3 regions of the Paenibacillus germinis genome follow, and region 3 is predicted to be linked to each of the others. Evidence: riboswitches for the same ligand, from Rfam matches in the RefSeq annotation. Region 3 holds a riboswitch; each other region holds the start of a gene.
What was found. A riboswitch is a leader RNA that binds a small molecule or an ion and turns the genes downstream of it on or off. The one in region 3 is predicted to bind cyclic di-AMP.
Positions count from the first base shown of each region.

Region 1 (6,984 bases), on a different contig from region 3:
CACTTTTAAATCCGATGAAGAAGACGCTTGTGATACCTGCGGCAGCCCTGATGAGGAGAAACCTATGACGATCGCGCTGAGGCAAAGACTTATCTTTATAAACATAGAAAACTCTCCTATCTCCTCAACTGGTATCGATGAGACCTGACACGAAGAAAAGGTAAAACTAAAAGCTGCCAATTACCACTACTCACTCTGAATGTTACGTTTAAAATTAGACGGAGTAGACAAGAAATAAGTTTCTCTTCCTATTTGCAATTTTTCTTCAGAACCACTTACACCCAAATACTACATTAAAAAAAACTGTAAAGTCCGTCTTCAAAGTATTCATATTCCTTTTTATTTAAAATCTTAATTCCATATCCTTCAAAGAAAGTATGAATCCCCGATTCAGTCTCAATAGCGTTAGGCTTGGGGCGAATTGCCAAAGATATATCATATCTTGGGTCGCCAAACGCTCCTCCACTCCAGTCAATAATACTTATTATTTTCCCATCACGAACTAATACATTATCAATAGTGAAGTCTCCATGAATTAGTGTGCTTTTCAATGGTTGGGGCTTGTTGTTCTTCAATTGTTCTAATAACTCTGCAGTTCCATCTACCGAGAAATGTTTAAGATTATATTCCGCATGTACTAACATGTCATCCAACCAAATCGTATCTCTAATTAATTCCTTGGGGCATGGAGTTGAGTGAATTTGTGACAAGGTTAAACCAAAATTGAATATCATTTCATGCTTCTTATCCGTATTTTTCTCTTTATTTAATACATGTCTTAAAGTTTCCCCCTCAAAAAATTGCAGCAATGCCCAAGACTGATTCTCACTTTTTTGTTGCACAATCTGATAAACAGAGGGAATAGGTAACTTCGTGTTATGTAGACTATATAGCACATCAATTTCTTTAGATAACCAGGAACAATATTGTTCACCTTTTGCTCTTTTTATAACAAAACAACCTCGTGAACTTTCAATTATTGCTACATCAGATGTATGACCCTGTCTTGGAAATCTGATTTCTTTAATGGCACCTAAATAATCATTTATTTCATTGGGTATTTCGTCTAAATTGATTGGATACATTAATGACACCTCAACCCTTCCCCAAATTTCACTTAGAACATTCATTCGCTTCATTCTATTACAAATTACTTAATATGGAAATATAATTGAAAATGAGGGCACATTTCTATTTACTGTAGTTAGTTATATATGCTCATAACCGAGAGGTGAATTCAAAAAACGAAAAAACCAGCAACAAATAGTTGCTGGTTTTACTTAAAATATTCTGCTGACAAATGTTGCTACGTTAGTTGCTAATGAATTCCTGTACCCATTCGCCGTTGTAAAAAGCAACACCGATTTGGGTGAAGTTAGGACTTAGAATGTTTTGACGATGACCCGTGCTGTTCATCCAAGCTTTCATGACAGCTTCAGGCGTTTGTTGACCTTTTGCAATGTTTTCACCTGCGTAGGAATAGCGAATGCCGTATGTGCTCATCATATCAAAAGGCGACCCATAAGTCGGCGAGGTATGATCGAAATAACCATTGTTGTACATATCCTTCGCTTTGTCCAAAGCCATGGTGGTAAGTGCGCTATTGCTGGTTAATGGACGCAGTCCAGCCTTTGATCGTTCTTGGTTAACTAAGTTAACGACTTGGCTAGCAAAAGTTGTTTGGGATGGCGCAGTCGTAACTGGCGTTTTAGTACCTGCATTTGTACTCGTACTGCCAGGAATGTTGAGGCTCATACCAGACCAAATCACGTTCGGGTTGGCAACCTGAGGGTTTGCCTTAATAAGCGAAGATAGGCTTATGCCATACTTCTGGGATATTAACCACATTGTATCATTACCTGATACCGTATGGGTTGCTGGTGCGGCCATTGCCGCGCTCGAACCTACGAGGACGCTCAATCCTATTGCGCCGGTAACCACAAGCTTTTTGTAACGTTTCAAAATAAACCTCTCCTTTTTGCGGCCTGCGAGGTTAGCTGTCGGATTCGGATCAAAGAGTAATCACCCGGCCGCTGTCGCGGCTTCACCCCAAATAATGGGTCCCCCGTGCTTCACATGAAACTTCGGCCTTCTGAGTTATTTGATCCATATGGATCTCACAAATTGTAACATGTGAAATCATAGAGAACATGACTCAAAATTTTCCAACAATATTTTGCAAGCGGTATCAGCCGTTACTTTTAGACCAAAATATTAGCTCATTAATCCCAAATTCGTGGCCGATCGATTCCAGCCGTTCGCATATAATCCAACAGTTGCCCGGTGTGAACGGATTCGTGGTATGCGATCCTCATTAACATATCTCCTAAAGTTCGAACATACCCTACGTCACTTCGATTAATTTTAATATTTGACAAATCCTCAGGGGTGAACGATTTAACGGTATTCAAGAATTGTTCTCTGTACATTTGTGCGAATATCAGTTCATCCTCCACCGAAGAAAATTCCCGATTGTCAAAAGGAGAATCGTATGAAGACAAACTTCCACTGTTAAGAATTGCAAGATGATAATAATGCTCGCTGTCCAATATGTGCCGGATCATTTCTTTAATGCTTAAGGCTTGGGCATCAGGCCTCCAATCCAGCATAGTTAGAGGAATAACGCTCCACACTTTAATACTTCTACGTCGGACTTCTTCCAAGTTCAATATAACAAGATCTGTTCCGTTAATGATTAACACTCCTTTAAACTTCTCAATAATTCATGCCTAGTTGTTTTATAATTGTGCTGTATTTCCTTACGAACAAATATACAGCACATTTGTTCGCATGTAAATAATCCCTCATTTAATTAGTCTGCCAGGCTTTATGATAGTGGCGTTCCTAAGCTTTGGTACAAGTAAGTGGTATAAGTTCCCGATAAGCAATCCTATAAATAAGTACATCAAACCTCCAAAAATGCCATAAATTACTGCACCCACGATCGCACTAAGTGTGCCAAAAATGACTTGTTCCTTATATTTAGCTGGTGAAGTAGGCGGATCTGTTAGCATAAAAAGAGCAAAGAAAAGACAAGCATTGATAAAAGGTGATCGAAGTGCGTCAGTGGCGTCTCCGACATCAATAATCCCCATAATAAATAATAAGATGAAATACGTTCCTAGAAATGAAAAAACTTGTGGAAATTTGTTCACCCGGTTCGTCACCATGTATCCGCCAATTAACAGAAACACGACTGTCCATGTGGGAATATCCCCGAATGCGCCCCACCAACTCTGTCCTGTTCGAAAGAAAAGGATGGACAGAAGCAGTCCGAAAGCCGCTGGGTTGAAGATTGGTTTTTTCTTATGGACAAGTAAATGTTTTGACAAAATAGCGATAATGGAAGTTGCTGCAACAATATACCATGAGGAAGTTGTACTTAAGACTAAAGCAATGATTAACCCTGTTATCACCGCACCATCCGGCATCATTCGCTTCTTTTTGGCTATGCGGGAACAAAGGATATCCACGGCTGAAGAAACAACGACGGCAATGATGCCATTATAAATGCCACTGAAATCTAATGACCCTATAGAGGCTATTAATAGAAAGGCAACCATGGAAACTACGACATATCCCTTTGGGGTTTTCATCCATTGGTTAGCTGTCATTTTAATTACCCCCTACGTTATAAATTTGTAAATCGGATGTAATCAAGATTCCTTTGAGATCAACTTGTTCTATTAACGTACTACCGCGGTCTAAACCCAATAAGAAGAAAGCCGTCGAGAAGGCGTCCGCCATCATAGCGTAAGGTGCGATGACGCTGCAGCTGACCCATTCGCCCGGTGATTGTTTAGTTCTGGGATCGATGATATGATGCATATCGGCTTTTAATTCGCTCTTGCGCTCGTAACTTCCAGAGGTACAGACCGCCTCATTCGATATTTCAACCGTTTGTATGATTTGTTCTTTGTACTCGGGATGTTGAATACCAATTCTCCACTTGCTGCCGCTTTCGTCTAGCCCCCCAGCATAGAGATCACCACCGGCATTGACGACAAATCCTTCAAATTCTTTCAACTCATGTGCAGCCAAGTCGATGGCGAATCCCTTAGCCGCGGCTCCTAAATCAATCACCAGCGGCTTCCGCAAATACAACGTTCTATCCTGATCATTTAAAATGATATCCCGATAGGAAGCGGAACCCGAACAGGAGCTTTGGATGGTCTCCCCAGTTAAATAATGCTGATTGAATCCTAGATCTTCCATCGCTTTTCCCACCGCAGGATCAAAAATGCCATTCGTCCATTTCGCCACCTCCAAAGCAAACTTCAAAGGCTCAAATAAAAACGGACTAATCCGAACGGGAGTTTTAATTAATCGGCATGCCTCCATCAATTCACTGTCCAGACTGAAACGACTGCAGGCTTGTTCGACTTTCCGAAAAGCCTCGAAAGCCCGATCAATGGCTGCTTCTGTCTGGTCCTTTGATTTCCGAGTAACGACCTGTATATCTACAACAGTATCCATAAATAATTTCGTTTTTTTCATGATTTTGCCCATTATGAGTTTCTCGCCTGAGAGAGCGCATCTTGTACGGCATCTTTAAACGCCTGTGTACTGTACGTTGCACCCGAAACATTCCGTACTTGCGCACTTTGTTTTTGCATCACTTCTTGGGGCAGTCCAACAACGTCATCAATTGTATAATGCATAGCAAAATGACTGATTTCAACATCTGTAATTTTATCGCTTTTAATGGTGACGGCCACCTGAATCGATCCACGTCGATTGCTTCCTGTACCCAAATAGGTACCCTCTTTATAAAGTCTATTTATTTGACTGCTCTTAGTCTGTGTCACTTGGACTTGTTGTTGTGGTTGCTGTATCGTTGCCTTAGTCTCCGTTGCGAAATATCCCGCGGCATAAATAGCTCCAATGGCTGTTGAACACAGGGCGACCCACTTTTTGTTCATTTTTGCCATGTGAATCCCTCCCATATAATCCTTCATCGATAGTTTCATTATATGGAGCGAACATTAAAAATTTCTTAAGAGTAGCTGAATGTATTCGGAATCTATTGTTTGCTTGGAAAACTAAAAAAACTCCCATCCCTAAAAAGGGACGAGAGTAAAATCTCCGTGAATGGCGGCCAGCTTCATGAATTGTTCTTCGTATTTACAAAATGGCGTACTGTCAACAGAGAATCTAGCTTCAAATGATCGTGCAGCTCCAAGCGCTGATGAAACCGTAAAAACTCCTCCTCCTTTTTCATTTAGTCCTGCTTCCTATTTCAGAAACAGTTCCAGTATCTTGCCGCCTGCATAAATACCTACAATTCCAAGAATACCCGACAGTACAGGCGGTGCGGGCAAAGGCAGCTTCAACAGCTTGAATAAAATACCAATAATTAAACCTGCTCCTAATGACAACAGAAGCTCCTTCATACTTTAGACACCTCGATTGTTAGACTGCATCCTTAAATTCGATGGCTTAATTGCTTTAGCATTTTACTGGCTACTTCAATATTGACTACGTTTGGTACAGGCTGAAGACCTTTCGTCATGTTGACATGGTGTTTGACCACATGCAAGACCGATAGCTATTGTAGAGCAAATCCTAAGTCCATCGTTTCCACAGGATTCCCGCCGCCTCCAGATTGAGCCAAATTCAACATTATCCCGGTAGGTACAATCAAATTCGTCGTACGCATAAAACCTTCGACAATCGTCTGTCCTACACCGTGCTCGTTCTCAATAATTTGCTTCAAAGTGCTGTCATTTATTACAATAATCGGAACTGGAAATTGAGACTATAAATCTTCTCATAGCAGGTTCGCACCTGTTGTTGTTTCCTCCGTGCAGCCGATCAAGCCTTCAACACCATAATGTTGAATCAGCGTCCTTGTTAAATCAGCACCATTGTCCATTAATAGCTGCGGTTTATGCTGTATTACACTGTGAATGTTTGCGCTCATGCTCTTCGCGGCCATCGGATCTTCGACCATATACAGTAATCCCTTCCTCTTGCAAAGCTGGCTTATGTTAAAAATAAAAGATTTGTAAAACAAAAAAAAAAGGACACTTGTCCTTTTTTTAAAAATAGTTTCTATTAGGTTGGCTGACCCATAGGATCAAGGTTTCATCGTGGATAGCTCCCGTTCCATAAGCAGCCGATTTGTAGCATCTGGCCAGGATATCGGTTAGCAATGATCGTATCCGAGTATATCCGGTGCCCGTCCGGAACTGTCGGGTGAACACCATCATGTGTAAAAACAGCCACTCGAGGAGTTTCCTCCTCCGCCTGCGCGGTAAACACCAGTTTACTTTCCGATACCAATTCTCTGACCGCTACACCCAGATGAATCGAAGGGATGCCATAGTAGTCGGCCACATCCTCTTGCAGGATAGCTCCTTCCTGGTATTCCCCGCCCTGAAAAACAGGCATATCCCGCTCGGTCAGCGTGTAAATGAATAGAATATCGATAAGACGGCTGCGCTTGCGGATTTGTCTGACAATCCCTTCGACCCTTGCTTTGGACTCGGGATCTCCGCTGTCTCTTAGGATACTCCCCTCGAAGCCATTCCGCCATCATTACACAGTACCCTTCCGCTCGTGTAATACTGCCGCCCAAGTAAGCTGCTGTCACTTCTTCTCCATTTTCAAGCTTATGAAATACATTTGGAAGCCCTTCACGAGGGAAAAATTCCTTCATCACCGCTTCACCTCTATTCAATTAAGTGCGAACAATTTGACGGCAAACACTTCAAAGTAAGGCGAACCATAAGTAGCTAAGAAACTAAACCGGATTCGGGCTACACCTTTCTCATTCACCTTATGTTTATTCAATGTGAGATAATTCCCACTGACCTTAATTTCCCTCTCGTTTCCGTCTTCAAAGATTAATGAAACTGTGTAATCCTTAATCAGCGGTCCAATCGGATCATCGAAATGCTCCAAGTCCAGTTGGGAATTGAAAACAAGATGAATTTCCTCTAGATTCTTTGGTTCAGCAAAAGTGAATTCCAACCATTCAGG
Region 1 is NZ_WHOC01000047.1:24,242-31,225, forward strand. Features, by position in the region: gene GC102_RS09730 (DUF5050 domain-containing protein) at 1-105, opposite strand, end outside; gene GC102_RS09735 (phosphotransferase family protein) at 294-1,085, opposite strand; gene GC102_RS09740 (CAP domain-containing protein) at 1,312-1,962, opposite strand; cyclic di-AMP (ydaO/yuaA leader) riboswitch at 1,968-2,100, opposite strand; gene GC102_RS09745 (DinB family protein) at 2,223-2,693, opposite strand; gene GC102_RS09750 (RnfABCDGE type electron transport complex subunit D) at 2,805-3,614, opposite strand; gene GC102_RS09755 (FAD:protein FMN transferase) at 3,616-4,497, opposite strand; gene GC102_RS09760 (FMN-binding protein) at 4,509-4,931, opposite strand; partial or broken gene GC102_RS39380 (Gfo/Idh/MocA family protein) at 5,088-5,186, opposite strand; gene GC102_RS09765 (DUF1427 family protein) at 5,235-5,393, opposite strand; gene GC102_RS09770 (hypothetical protein) at 5,549-5,716, opposite strand; gene GC102_RS09775 (hypothetical protein) at 5,771-5,953, opposite strand; gene GC102_RS09780 (hypothetical protein) at 6,088-6,393, opposite strand; gene GC102_RS09785 (FAD-dependent oxidoreductase) at 6,679-6,984, opposite strand, start outside.
Region 1: another riboswitch for cyclic di-AMP. It lies ahead of GC102_RS09740 (CAP domain-containing protein); the one in region 3 lies ahead of GC102_RS40170 (stalk domain-containing protein).

Region 2 (6,984 bases), on a different contig from region 3:
GGATTCGGTAAGGATATCGGCGTAGCTGTACGACACTCGTTTGAAGGCGTGGGATTCTTGATCTAATTTCACAATAAACACAGAAGGGTAGGTTTCTTCTAAAACACCAGAACGCTCGACAGTCTTCCGACGGCCACCATTCGCTCTTAACATGATCTTCTGCCCAACGTGGGGCTCCAAACTGCGTTTGATCTCCAACAGCGCATTTTTTGCCATTGTCAACTACCACCTCTTTCCTAGTTAATTATAACCCATTCAGACAGGCATGTCAAACAAGGTCAAATATTATATCAGCACCACATTCCTGTTGTCAACGGCATTTTTGCTGAATTTTCGAAATCCCACTCTTACAGGTTGTCTCCAAAGTTCGCAAATTATTCACACTTTTCCACTAAAAAAAGAACACTTACCCAGTCAGCCCCCTCCAAGGAGTCGAATGACAGGTAAGTGTCGATATTGTAAACCATATGTTTTGTCGGTTCATGTTGTTTTTACGTATATCACAGGAATACTTAATCATGATCTTCCGTATGTTGAATACCCGGAACCCCCATGCGATAGCTGCCTCTCGTCTCCACCCCACCTAATCCATCCAAACCTGTCACCGTCAAGTCAACGATATCAAGCATGGATATGGTATCCTTCACGGAAGTATACGACAGTTTAGCCGCGATACAAAGCGGATCTAAGGCGTGAATGAGGATTCGAGCAGGAGAACTCGCAAAATTAGCTCCAGCCCTCAGTAAGGCCTCAAAATGAGACTGACAAGCACCAGCCACAATAATCATGGAGTCACGATTACGCTCATACTGCCTAGCGATCTGAACAGCATTCACGAAGTTTTGTGAATTCTTATAGCTGGAAAGGTTGCTTGGACCTCCACCCTTGCGCTGCTTAAGTATTCCGTCATGACCGGTAACAACAACAATGTCCGGCTTAATTTGTGGAAGCAGCCTGTGAAGAGCATCCGCCATTTGTGCTTCAGGAATATAAAAGCCCTCCGCAGGCACACGCAATTCCCCATAGATCTGCATACTTTTACGTAAGTAAGTAGGATCGCCATCTAGGTGCAGCACTTTGCCAGGCACTTCGAAGTAGGTTTTATTGGTATTTTGTTTATGGTTTATTGAGAGTTGGTTTTTCTCCTGCAGCTGCACTTGGGATACCGCCAGACGCCGGAGCGATTCCCGAAATTCGGGTGAACTCGATCGCGGATGATCCATGACATCTGTCGGATTTGAAATGGTTAAATCAACTAACGGTGCATCCGCGAGCAGCCTATAATCTACACCTCGCAGGATAGCCTTCAGCTGCTCTATGCGCTCAATCTTAAACATGACGTCTCCGCCATAGGATTTACGGGTAACAAAGTCTCCTTGCCTCATCGCACAAATCCCCTCCTAGGGGTATCCTATGGCGGGACTAGGCATTTGGTGCGGGTTATTTGCAGCCGTGCGCGCGAAGAGCCGACGACAAGCGCGCGAACTCTTCCATACTGAGCGTTTCGCCGCGACGCGAAGGCTCTATGTTAATGCCGAGCAGCAGAGCTTCCAGCTCAGGCTTATTTTCTTTGGTGAAGAACCGCGCAGCTAGGTTATTGTAAAGGGTTTTGCGCCGCTGGACGAAGGACGCTTGGACAACAGCGAAGAAGAAGTCCACGTCCGCCACCTCGACCGGCGGGGTTTTGCGCACACGCAGCCGGATCACGGCGGAGTCGACGTTCGGCTGCGGCACGAAGACGGTGCGTGGCACGATCGTGACAAGCTCCGGCTCGCAGTGGAACTGCACGGCAATGCTGAGGCTGCCGTAATCTTTGGTGCCCGGGCGAGCCGCCATGCGGTCGGCCACCTCTTTTTGAATCATCACGACGATATTCTCCAAGGGAAGCTTCTCTTCGAGAAGCTTCATGATGATCGGCGTCGTGATGTAGTAAGGCAGGTTGGCGACGACACTGACGCCGTCCATGCCCTCGAAGTGCTGCCGAAACAATTCCGGCAGGTCAGTCTTCAAAATGTCCCCGTGGACAACGGTAGCATGGGGATAAGGCTCTAGCGTCTCATCCAGGATGGGCAGCAGACGCTGATCGATCTCGACGGCCAAGACGCGGCCAGCGAGCTTGGCCAGCTGCTGTGTGAGCGCCCCAATGCCGGGGCCGATCTCAAGCGCAGCCTTGTTCGGCCCTAGCTCAGCAGCCATGACAATCTTGCTCAGGATATTTTGGTCAATTAGAAAGTTTTGACCCAAGCTCTTTTTGAGCACCAAACCATTTCTCTTAATAATTTGTTTCGTTTTACTCGGTGTAGCTACGTCATCTGCTGTTACAATCACTTCATTGTTGGGTATATTCATTATATAGACCTCTTTATCTATAGGTTCTGGATTTCACATATTTTTCTACAAGGCATCTTCTGCTTTGAACCCGCCGCTTCTCACCCTTCGTTGTTGCACAATGGAGACTGTCGATTGATTCATTATGCTTCCTCACAACTGGTATTCAAAACGCTAACATTCAATTTTAAAGTCATTCAGCTTTCGTAAGGGCAAATGGGTTATAGTCGTTACCAATGTTGTATTTTTTACAACAATTCACACGTCCAAACGCTGTTTCGCAACTTGAAGTTGCAGTTTCTACAACATTTTGAGCCCGTTTGTTGCGAAATGGCCAATATAGGACTAAATTGTTGTACATTATGCAACAACGAAGGGAAAAAGGCGAGATTTAGGCAGCAATTGTTGCACTTTCTGCAACATCATTCAAGCGGGAATAAGGATTCATTCATCCAGCAACCTCAATTTAGCATAGGTGCATAATAAAACATGAATCAACGATCTCGAAAGTGCAACAATTGGTGCTCAAATCCCGTCTCTATTACTATAATGTTGCATTTGGTACAACACTTGAGACCTCATACAGAGTATTTCCACAAATAGGCCAGAAATGTTGTACAAACTACAACTTCATCATACAAAATAGTCATTTAGGATGCGAATTTTTGTAAAATTATAACATTAGTCACATCCATTCTACTTATCAGCTTTCAAATGCTCCAAAGCCGCCTCAAATTCCTCACGCGAGATTTGAAACATCGCACAGCGCTTGTAAAACTGCTTGCCATTGCAATAGCCAATTCCCAAAGCCTTACCCACAATCAGCCGGCGAGAAGCCGCCTCAGTATGAACAATCAACCCTGCGGCCATGAGATCCTCCATGGTCAGCTGTGAAACCGCACCATCATATTCTGTGCGAAGGCTCTGAAGTGCCTGACGGATCGTCTCAGGCGTCGCATTCTCGACGCCAATATCACCCTTGTACTCAGCCTGCTCCTGTGTAATGAAAGCATGCTTGCAGCCAGGCACCTTGGCCGCTACAATCTTCCGAATCCGTTCACCTGCGTGATCCGGATCCGTGAATATAATAACGCCTCTGCGCTGCTGTGCAAGCGCAATACGCTTTAGTACGGCTTGTCCGATCGCAGAGCCGCCTGTTTCAATCGTATCCGCCTCTACCGCTCGGCGAATAGCAGCTGTATCGTCTTTGCCTTCGACGACAATCACTTCTTTTATCATAAGCGGTTCCCTTCCCAGTACCAAGGATAAACGACTCCGTCGACCTTCAGGGACGAACGCGTTTGTCAAGGTTGATGCGGAGCTAGAGTATAGAACTTATACTTTCATATTCAACGCAGAAAAAGAAGAGGGGTCCCCTCTTCTTTCGCCCAGGTTGTTACCTGGCAACGTATATATGACATTCTTCCCGCTGAAACAGACGTTTACACGTTAATTTTCAGACGGCTTTTTTGGTCCTACCACATACACGGTGTACCCTTGCTTCGTTCCGAATTTATTGGCATAACCATGATCTTCAAAGTAGACATCAATCATTTGACCTTTCACACCGCTGCCAATATCTTCAGCACGGCGGAAGCCAATGCCCTCAATGTAAACCCACCATCCGAGCGGGATAACTTTGGGATCAACCGCTATCGTTCTGCCTTCTGATACGGTAGTCCCTGTATAGGTTTTACCAAAACCAGGAGTTCCTTCGGATTTACCTGTAGATGCCACGTCTGCCGAATAAGCAGTTAACTTCACATTCTTCAGGATTTGTTTGTACCCAAATGTTACACCATTCTTCGAAACCTCATCCACACTAGGTGATGAAGCCGAGAGAACAACAACAGGATTTTTCGTGCCCACGGACACGACTTTATTAATACTTTCTGTTTGTACTTCTTCACCCACAACTGCTTCCGCTACTAAAACACCATCTTCGAAAGTCTTTTCTTTCTTCTTCAAGAGTACGCCCTCTTTACCTTCTTGGACGACTTGCTCTTTGCCTTTGAGCAGCGATGCGTCGCTTTTCTTTTCCGTATCGAACGCAATCGTCTCAGTTACTTCCTCCGTCTCTTTCTTCACACGAACGATTTTGATTTCATCGCCTGAGCTCAGAGCGGCTGTCGGTTCGGGAGTTAAACGATCGTGCTCCCCAAGTGCAATATGTAAACGTTGCAATGCACTTTCAACCGTTCTTGCAGTTGTGTAAACAGTGGTGGTCTTTCCATCAGCAGTCAATTGAATCGGTGAGGCATGTTCGATGACAATTTTGTCTCCACCCTTGATTGTTGTCGTTGGCGCAGTAGAAATTTCATCGTGTTCACCAATCTTTATGGCTTGTTCATCCAGTAGGCGTTGCAGGACCCATTGCTTCGTATGCACAACGGTTTCTTTTCCATTCACAACCACGGATACGCTCTTGGTAGCCGTACCGTACAACAACACCAAAAACATGAAAGTCATTGCGATTGAAATTATGGCTAGACTTAAAATCAAACGCAAGTTTTCATGCTTCCATCGCAATGCGAAGGACATGCTGGATGATCGTTTTACATGGGTCTCGCTAATAGAGATACTGCCCACTTCTTCGGTCCTCCTTCAAAGCCTCGCCGCCAGGTTACAGCATGATTAGATTTGACGCGACTAAGGTTTTTTAGTTTAACTTAACGTGTTCGCCATCAGCAGTACGGTACTATACCGCTGCCTTCTGGTCGTCCCACACCAGTTTGCCTATTCAACATTCATATGAATTCCGGGCAATTTTTAGTCGTCCGAAATGTGTATAGCCCTTTATGAAGACAAAAAGCCAGCAAGAAGAGGACTCTTCTCGCTGGCTTAGTTTGTATAGTAAAATACACAAATAGCACGCACGACAATCGTTACCTCTCTTACGCTTACGAGGTTAGCTGACGGATTCGGACGTGAGAGTCGCCCTACTAAGAGCATACAAAGTATACTCAAAGATTCACCCCTGTTACTCACTCTGTTCACTCAAGAAGCATGCTTCTTCAGCTTACAGTGGTTCCCCCGTTCCCATAAATGGAACTCAGCGAATGGAAAAATGGCAAATTGGTTATTAAGTTATTATGAAAAGTATATTACGCTGTTAATCTTAACCTGTAAAGGGATTGACACCTACTAAAAAGGGCTAAATCAACTAAAATTCGCTTAAACACACAATTAAATAGCCCTATTTCTACTTATATCTCATTTTTACGTACGTATACTAACTATTTTCAACTTTTCACCCCTAAACTAGGCTTAAATTACAAATTTGTTTATAATGATCGTATAGGAAAGTGATTCATAAATACCAATAATTTGCTAATCAGGGAGGCAATGAGATGGGCTCCATTCTACAAGTTGACTCTTTATATGGGGGATATTTACCAAAAAAACCTGTTCTTCATGACCTAACCTTTTCTATCCGTCAAGGTGAAATGATGGGTCTGATCGGACTTAATGGTGCAGGTAAAAGTACAACAATCAAAAACATTCTCGGCCTTCTCCAACCGCAAAAAGGATCGATTCGAATCAACGGACTAACTTTAGCTGAAAATCCTTTGTCCTATCGCGCAACCTACGCTTATGTACCCGAAAGTCCTGAGCTCTACGAAGAGCTTACGATCCGCGAACACCTCGAGCTCACCGCTATGGCCTACGGATTGTCGAAAGACGACTATTTGGCTCGATCTAGCTCTCTTTTGGAGCAGTTTCAAATGAAGGACAAGCTGAACAGCTTCGCCAGTCATTTATCCAAAGGGATGAAACAGAAAGTCATGATTATGAATGCATTCCTGATCGAACCCTCGTTATATATTATCGATGAACCCTTTCTCGGCCTCGACCCTTTAGCGATCCGTTCCTTACTCGAACTAATGGTCAAAATGAAACATAAAGGGGCATCATTCCTCATCTCATCGCATATTTTGTCAACCATTGAAAAATATTGCGATAACTACGTTGTCCTTCATCGAGGTCGAATGGTTGCTCAGGGTGATTTAGTCGAATTACGCGGGCAAACCGAACTCCCGGGAGCGTCACTAGACGACATTTTCTATAAGCTCGTACAAGGGGATTCGTTATGAGAAATATGGACATCAACACCCGTACCTTATGGCAGCAAAGATTCGAGCATTATATGAAGGAATCCATGGGCTATTGGCAATACGCAGCGCGTAGTAATTTCCTCGGTCTCGTGTTATTTCTTGTCATCATTTCTTCCTATTATTATGCAAAAATACTACAGCGTCTTCCGACAGATTATCCCTATCTGTGGATCGTGCTTTTGCTGCTCGTTCCGCTTCTATCTTCAAGCCCCATCCGTACATTGGTAAGGAAAGCAGACCGCATGTTTTTGTTACGGATCGAACATCAAATGGGCGCTTATTTTCGAAGTGGATTCATGTACAGTTTGACACTGCAAGCTTTCTGGACATTTATCGCCTGGGTGATTTTATGGCCGCTTTACCATCACTGTCTTGGCGCTTCAGAGCAGCATTTCTTACTGATGCTTGCATTACTTCTTCTATTAAAGATAGCTAATTTACTAGCGAGCTGGCAGGAAAGCCGCTTTGCTCATGAGCGCACCAGATTAGCTTCAGTTAGCTTTCGCTGGATGGCAACAACCGCTCTCGTTTCGCTGCAATT
Region 2 is NZ_WHOC01000088.1:50,079-57,062, forward strand. Features, by position in the region: gene veg (biofilm formation stimulator Veg) at 1-216, opposite strand, end outside; gene yabG (sporulation peptidase YabG) at 513-1,385, opposite strand; gene rsmA (16S rRNA (adenine(1518)-N(6)/adenine(1519)-N(6))-dimethyltransferase RsmA) at 1,441-2,349, opposite strand; gene rnmV (ribonuclease M5) at 3,025-3,567, opposite strand; gene GC102_RS17770 (resuscitation-promoting factor) at 3,778-4,917, opposite strand; cyclic di-AMP (ydaO/yuaA leader) riboswitch at 5,211-5,396, opposite strand; gene GC102_RS17775 (ABC transporter ATP-binding protein) at 5,679-6,422, shown strand; gene GC102_RS17780 (ABC transporter permease) at 6,419-6,984, shown strand, end outside.
Region 2: another riboswitch for cyclic di-AMP. It lies ahead of GC102_RS17770 (resuscitation-promoting factor); the one in region 3 lies ahead of GC102_RS40170 (stalk domain-containing protein).

Region 3 (6,984 bases):
TGGTAGAGCATTCGATCAAAATATTGAAGGGGATATAGGTCGGTGGAGCGTGCCATTAACACCGAATAAAGTAACTTAATCGAGGGTACGTTAATGGAAAACATTAACAGGATGGTGTACCCTTGTATCATTTGTATACTCATAATGATCTGGATGGAGTAGGCTGCGGTATAATAGCTCGATTAGCATTTGGCGAAAAGGTAGAAATTCGATATAACTCTGTCGGAGGGTTGAATCTACAAGTAAAACGCTTTTTAGAAAAACCAAGAAAAAAGAGCTATTTGTTTATTACGGACTTATCCGTGGATGAAACGAATGAACAAGGACTTAACGAGTTTGCGAAATCGGGTGGAAAAGTAAAACTGATTGATCATCATAAAACCTCGCTTCATTTAAACAAATATTCGTGGGGAATGGTTCAGATCGCGTATGAAAATGGAAAACTCGCTTCTGCAACTTCTCTATTTTATGAGTATCTGATCCAGAACGGATTGTTGAAGCCAATGAAGGGATTAGATGAATTCGTCGAATTGGTCCGTCAGTATGATACATGGGAATGGGAACAGAATGAATACATCAAGGCTAAGCGATTAAATGATCTCTTTTATCTAATTTCCATCGAAGAATTTGAGGAAAAAATGGTGGCTCGCATTCAGCAAAACGAGCACTTTGCATTTGATCCCTTTGAAGAAAAAATTTTGGATATGGAAGAAGAAAAAATCGAACGCTATGTACGAAGAAAAAAGAGAGAAATCATCCATTCCCGAATAGATGATCATCATGTAGGGATCGTTCATGCGGAATCCTATCATTCTGAACTTGGAAACGATCTAGGCAAAGAAAATCCTCATCTGGATTACATCGCAATCATGAATATGGGCGGTAAAAAGATAAGCTTTCGAACGATTCACGATCACATCGACGTCTCGGAAATTGCGGGTCTTTATGGCGGAGGAGGCCATGCTAAAGCTTCCGGTTGCTCTATGACAGAAGAAGCCTATCAGTTGTACGTAGCGAAGCCATTTCCGATGGAGCCCATTCGCGCTGATGCGAATAAAAATACATTTAACACGAAAAATTCTGTTTATGGATCACTTTATGAGAATAGAAATGAACAACAAGTTTTTATTTTTCCTTCAGGAGACAGGTGGGAAGTCGATGTGGATGGGGTCGAATCCAACCAACATTTTTCTACTTTCGAAGAGGCGGAACGTTATGTCAAAAGGGATTATGCAGCTTGGTTAGTTCGGGACGAAACGTATGTTGCATTCCTAATGGAGCATATGGCGTCAAGAAAAACAAAAATCCTCGAGGGTAGTTCAGTTATTTAAGGAGCAACGCCAGTTCCAGATAACTGGGATAAAATGCAAGCCACCTTCTCATACTAACTATGAGACAATGGAGGTGAATGCTATGCCCAAAAATGACGCCGATCCCAAGCATGACCGCGAAGATAACAAAGCAGATAAGAAAAACAATCAGCAGAATAACGCTAATTTCATGGAAGAAGCTCAAACGCTATCGAGCAACGAGGCACCTGATTACGTCCCAAGTTTAAATGGTATCCCCAAAAATCAAGTTTAAGTAACTGCAGGCTGCTCTTCTCATCACTATATGATGGGAGAGCAGCTTTTCTGGTTTTTCCACCTTAAATAAAAAAAGCTGATTTCTTGAGAAATAAATCTCAGAAACCAGCTTTTTTGTTTGGAGCTGTTTAATTCGAAAGTTTGTATACTTTAATGGTTTGGATACCAAACTTCTGCAAGGATTTCTTAGATCCTGGGATAAAGATATCAAGACGTTTACCTTTGATTGCACCGCCTGTGTCTGTTGCGTAAGCATACATGCCGCCTGCAGGTAGGCCATTGAAATTATAACCTTCTATATAGAGCTTAGATCCTAGAGGAATCACTGTGGGATCTACAGCAACGGTTCCAATACCTAGTGGATTACCCATATAATCAAAAGCTCCGTAGCCGCCATTCTCAGATGGATCTGCTGAATAGGCAGTGGATTGAAACAATTCATAATCTGGCGCATGCTTGTTGCCATCTTTACTTAGAATAGCTAATTTGCTGCTAGCGTCCCACTGAACGGGAATATCGGATGCTTTGCTCAGAAAACGAAGAGGCACATATACGCGTCCATTTTGGAATTCCGCATGTGTGTCCATCTCGACACGGTTGCTATCGATTTCAGCTTCTTTTTGCCCCGATACTAAGGTGATCGAATGTTTGTTGTTATTTAGCATGACTTTGATCTCATCGCCTTCTTTTTGCCACTTCACGTCATAACCAAGCTTCTCCGTTACGAAACGAATCGGTACTTGGGTAGCATGATTGTCATCCAGAAAAGGCTGAGCATCCGGAAATTGAACCAGTTCATCATTGACTTGCACTTTCACATCCATCTCAGCTGCATTCGCCGTAAATGGGGAAAGAAAGCCTCCTGCCAACACTGTTAAAGACACAGCAAGGCTAGTTAACCCTTTAGTAATTGTATGCAATTGGTAATCCTCCTTCAATGAGCCTTCGAGGTTAGTTGACGGGTTCGGGAAGAAGGTTCTCCCTAGTCTGCTCCGATGAAGAGCAAATATTCACCCCATGTAAATCGTCCCCCGTACCGGCACTTTGTCTGTGCACCGGACTCGGCTTCAAATAGTTTAGCATTCGAGGCTCGGTGGGACAACGACCAAAATATGGATGGAGGTCGTAGTGGGTACTGGACTTTGGTCTAGGTACAAAAACAGTCGCGAGTCCGTTTTGACATATCTCCATTTCCGTTACGATAGAAGCATGAAGAATACGTGAAGGGCGGTAAGCAATATGAGTATGGATCGATCGAAAGGGATGGCATTGGTTTTGATCACGGCAGGTTTACTTATTTGTCTGCATCAGTTGGGTGGTCATGTTCATTTAATGGGGTTGTTATTCCCGGCAGCTATGCTTGGGTTAGGTTATGTAGGCATTAAGAATGGTAAGAAAATTGGATGGTTTATCGCCGGTTTGGGCGGCTTGATATTGACCATTAAACTATCGGGCTTTATCGCAATTGCGTTCGCAGCATGTTTAGTGGTGTACGGTATTCATTTATTGAAGAAAAGAAATGAATTTTAAATCATAAGAAATTGGGGGTGTGACAACATGAGTATATTGGATCGCATTGGCAAGATGGCAGAAGCTGCATGGCAAGAAACGACCGGCAAACATGATCATCATGAACGGGGGGACAGCGTGATTGAGAAGCTGGAACAGCGCTATCAGGAGGCGCTGCAGCGAACTATTGAGCTGCGAAGCCACAGTGTGAACGCGGAGGAGATGGCTCAGCTGCGCGGCGAGCAAGCTGAGCTAGCGATGCGCGCCGGCGATGAAGAGCTCGCGCGGCTAGCGCTGCAAGAGAAGCAGCGCGAGGAATCCGCTTGCGAGCACTACCGCGCGCAGTACGCGAGCAGCCAGGACGTGTGCCTGGCGCTCGCGGATGAACTGCGCGGGCTGCGTGCGGGGCACGCAGCCGAGGGGGTGCAGCCGCCGAGCAGCGGGCTGCACGAGAAAGAGGCTCGCGACACTTGGCGCGAGCTGGAAGTGACCGGCCGCGAGCTCGGCCGGGAAGCACTGCAGGGGCTGCGCGAAGCGAGCCGCCTGTCGCAAGAGACGCTGAAGGAAGCCGGCGGCAACCTTCAACAGGAACTGCGCGCGCTGCGCGGCAAGTTCCAGCACGAGTGGCAGCAGCATCGCTCCAGCGATGACACCGACCCGCGCGGCAAGAAATAGCCGCGTGTTATCCCTTGAGCGCCTAATAAGTAGGCGCTAGAAGTGTCCTTGACCTCCATGATTCATGCGGAAGCCTTGCCGCGCAAGGATTTGCATCTTGGAGGTCGTCCATTCTTATGGTATGCTAAGAATCTATATGAACTAATTAACAGTCAGCCAGAGGAGGTGCAGCGATGGGAGAAGAAACTAAAAGCAACCGTAACCGCAATACAGCACTTGTGCTGATTGGAGCCGGTCTTTTTTTGCTTCTAGATCATACGATAGGCTTTTTCCCCATTCTTGCCATTATCCTCATCTTGCTAGGCATTCATCGGGTCCGTTCACGCAAAGAGCGCAAAGGTTATGTACTGATCGGCGTAGGGGCAGTGATTTTATTCGGTGATCACATTACCATTGTGTTCTCTATTGTTTTAATTTCGCTAGGTTTGTTTTTCATACGATCTAAGCAAGTACACAAAGACGACACGTATATGCAAAAGCAGAAATTGGTGGATAGCGTCCGTTTAGGCCGTGAGCCTTGGATTTTACGCAACAGTTCCACTTGGTACATTATTGGAGAAACCTACATTGATCTTTCACTTGCGATTTTGGAGCAAAAGGAAACCACGGTCATCCTGCAAGGCGTTGTAGGAGATGTAGATATAAAAGTGCCGGAGGATATCGGTGTCGCTGTGACAGCTTCCATCTCGTTTGGGCAGATTCAAGTTGCGAATGAGCGTGAGTCAGGGGTTATGAACAAGCTGATTTGGCAATCCCCTAACTATGAGCTTTGCGATCACCGCGTGAAACTTGTGCTTTCTTACATCGTAGGAGATATCAAGATCAAAGTATTGTGAGAATGTGCGCTTAGGCACGCGTAAAGATCTCGAGGAGGTTCATCACCAATTGGACGGCTATAAACGACGATTAACGAATATGATATGGCGCAGCATGAGTGAATCGATCATCTTTAGTTTCGTTGTGTTTGGCGCGATCATTTATTTTTTGAATTCACGCAATCTGATAGTGCCATTTACGAGCTGGCAGGAGGGCGTTAAATTTACATTCATGGCGATTTTGGTGATAGGCGGCATTGGTGCTGTGTATGGCTTCTGGAATAGCAACCGAATTACTCGGAGGCTTGAGCCAATGATGGAAACGATGATTTTGCTCGAAAAAGGGACGTTTGCCCGCGGCGGCTTCCAACACGGTGAAGATGAAATCGGACGCCTGGGTGATCAGTTAGGCCGTATTATGAAGCGGTGGGAAGAGCAGGTTACTTCCCTACAGCGCTTATCGAATGATAATGCGGAGCTTGCGGAGAAAGCAAAGCTATCTGCCGTGATTGAAGAAAGACAGCGATTGGCGCGGGAGCTTCATGATGCGGTGAGCCAGCAACTATTCGCAATATCGATGACGGCAACGGCAGTAGGGCGGACCTTGGATAAAGACTTCGAGAAGGCAAAAAGGCAAATTCATCTCATCGAGGAGATGGCTTCTGTCGCCCAATCGGAAATGAGAGCCTTGCTTCTGCATTTAAGACCTATCCATCTGGAAGGGAAACGACTGTCCGAAGGACTTGTCGAGCTTCTGAAGGAGCTTGCGGCTAAAGTGCCCATGGCGATTACTTGGGATATGGACGAGGATATCCGCTTGAATAAGGGGATTGAGGACCATTTGTTCCGTATTGTACAAGAGGCGCTTTCCAATGCTCTACGTCATTCTAAGGCGAACAAGCTGGAAGTGAAGCTGCTGCATCGTCCTGACGGTGTTCGGCTTGCGATACGCGATGACGGGGTCGGTTTTGAATTAGATGCTAAGAAGCTTACATCATATGGTATAGTGTCCATGAAGGAGCGGGTTAATGAAATCGGCGGCTCTGTGGATATCATTACGGCGCCTGATCGAGGTACACGTATTGAGATTCGTGTGCCTATACTCGCTACTACCGAATATGTTGTGGAAAATTAACCGTTAAGAATAGTTAGCAGGACAAAAATAGTTTTCTATCGAGAGGAGAAGCAAATGGACGACGCGTTGATTAAGGTTTTGCTTGTCGATGACCACGAAATGGTCAGGATCGGACTCGCAGCCGTACTAGGGACAGAGGATGGTATTGAAGTGGTCGGGGAAGCCAGCAATGGTCATGATGGCATCCGGCTAGCACAGGAATATCGACCCGATGTCGTACTCATGGATTTGGTCATGGAAGGTATGGACGGTATCGAAACGACAAGGAAGCTGCTGCAACTTTACCCGGATTGCAAAGTCATTGTGTTGACGAGCTTCTTAGATGATGAGAAAATGTATCCAGTGATTGAAGCTGGGGCTTTCAGCTATTTGCTCAAAACGTCCCGCGCCTCCGAGATCGCTCAAGCGATAAGAGCGGCGGCTAAAGGGCAGTCCATTCTGGAGTCTCAGGTTGCCTCCAAGATTATGAATCGCTTTCGTCAGCCTAAGCCGGCAGCAGAGCCACATGAAGAGTTAACTGATCGTGAAATGGAAGTGCTTCGCTTGATTGCTAAAGGTAAGTCCAATCAAGAGCTAGCAGATGATTTGTTTATCGGTGTGAAGACGGTAAAGTTTCACGTCACCAATGTTCTGGCCAAGCTAGGTGTGGAAGATCGAACACAAGCCGCCATCTATGCCTTTAAACATGGTTTGGCTGAATAGCAATTAGTCACAAGGGAGCGATACGAATGAATCTATTAAAGCAAATTTGGAGTTGGTTTGGCTCCATTGCCATTTCGTTTATTTTAGTCGTATTTCTTGGTGTTTTCGTGTTCCAATCAACAAAGGTTATGGGACATTCCATGGATCCGACGCTGCATGACAGTCAACGCGTGTATGTATCAAAGCTTTCTCATACGTTTAATTATGAACCGAAATATGAGGATATTGTCATTATCGACTCCAGAGTCGATCTTAAGAGAACATTCAAGAATGACCTGTTAGACAGCCCTCTGCTCAGTTTATTTACGAGTGGCGATGATAAACATGTCTGGATCAAACGGGTAATTGGTAAGCCGGGAGATCAATTGGAGCTCAAGGACGACAAGATGTACCGTAACGGCGTGCTTCTTGACGAGCCTTACATTAACGAAGCAATGAGAGCCAACGGAAACAAGAAATGGACGGTGCCTGCTGATCATATTTTCGTGATGGGAGATAACCGAAATAATAGTATGGATAGCAGAGTGATCGGATACATCCCTCTTGATCATGTATTAGGCAA
Region 3 is NZ_WHOC01000158.1:284,196-291,179, reverse strand. Features, by position in the region: gene GC102_RS30945 (CapA family protein) at 1-38, shown strand, start outside; gene GC102_RS30940 (DHH family phosphoesterase) at 123-1,331, shown strand; gene GC102_RS30935 (hypothetical protein) at 1,414-1,584, shown strand; gene GC102_RS40170 (stalk domain-containing protein) at 1,715-2,506, opposite strand; cyclic di-AMP (ydaO/yuaA leader) riboswitch at 2,511-2,663, opposite strand; gene GC102_RS30925 (hypothetical protein) at 2,826-3,116, shown strand; gene GC102_RS30920 (PspA/IM30 family protein) at 3,144-3,770, shown strand; gene liaF (cell wall-active antibiotics response protein LiaF) at 3,944-4,606, shown strand; gene GC102_RS30910 (sensor histidine kinase) at 4,656-5,720, shown strand; gene GC102_RS30905 (response regulator) at 5,775-6,422, shown strand; gene lepB (signal peptidase I) at 6,449-6,984, shown strand, end outside.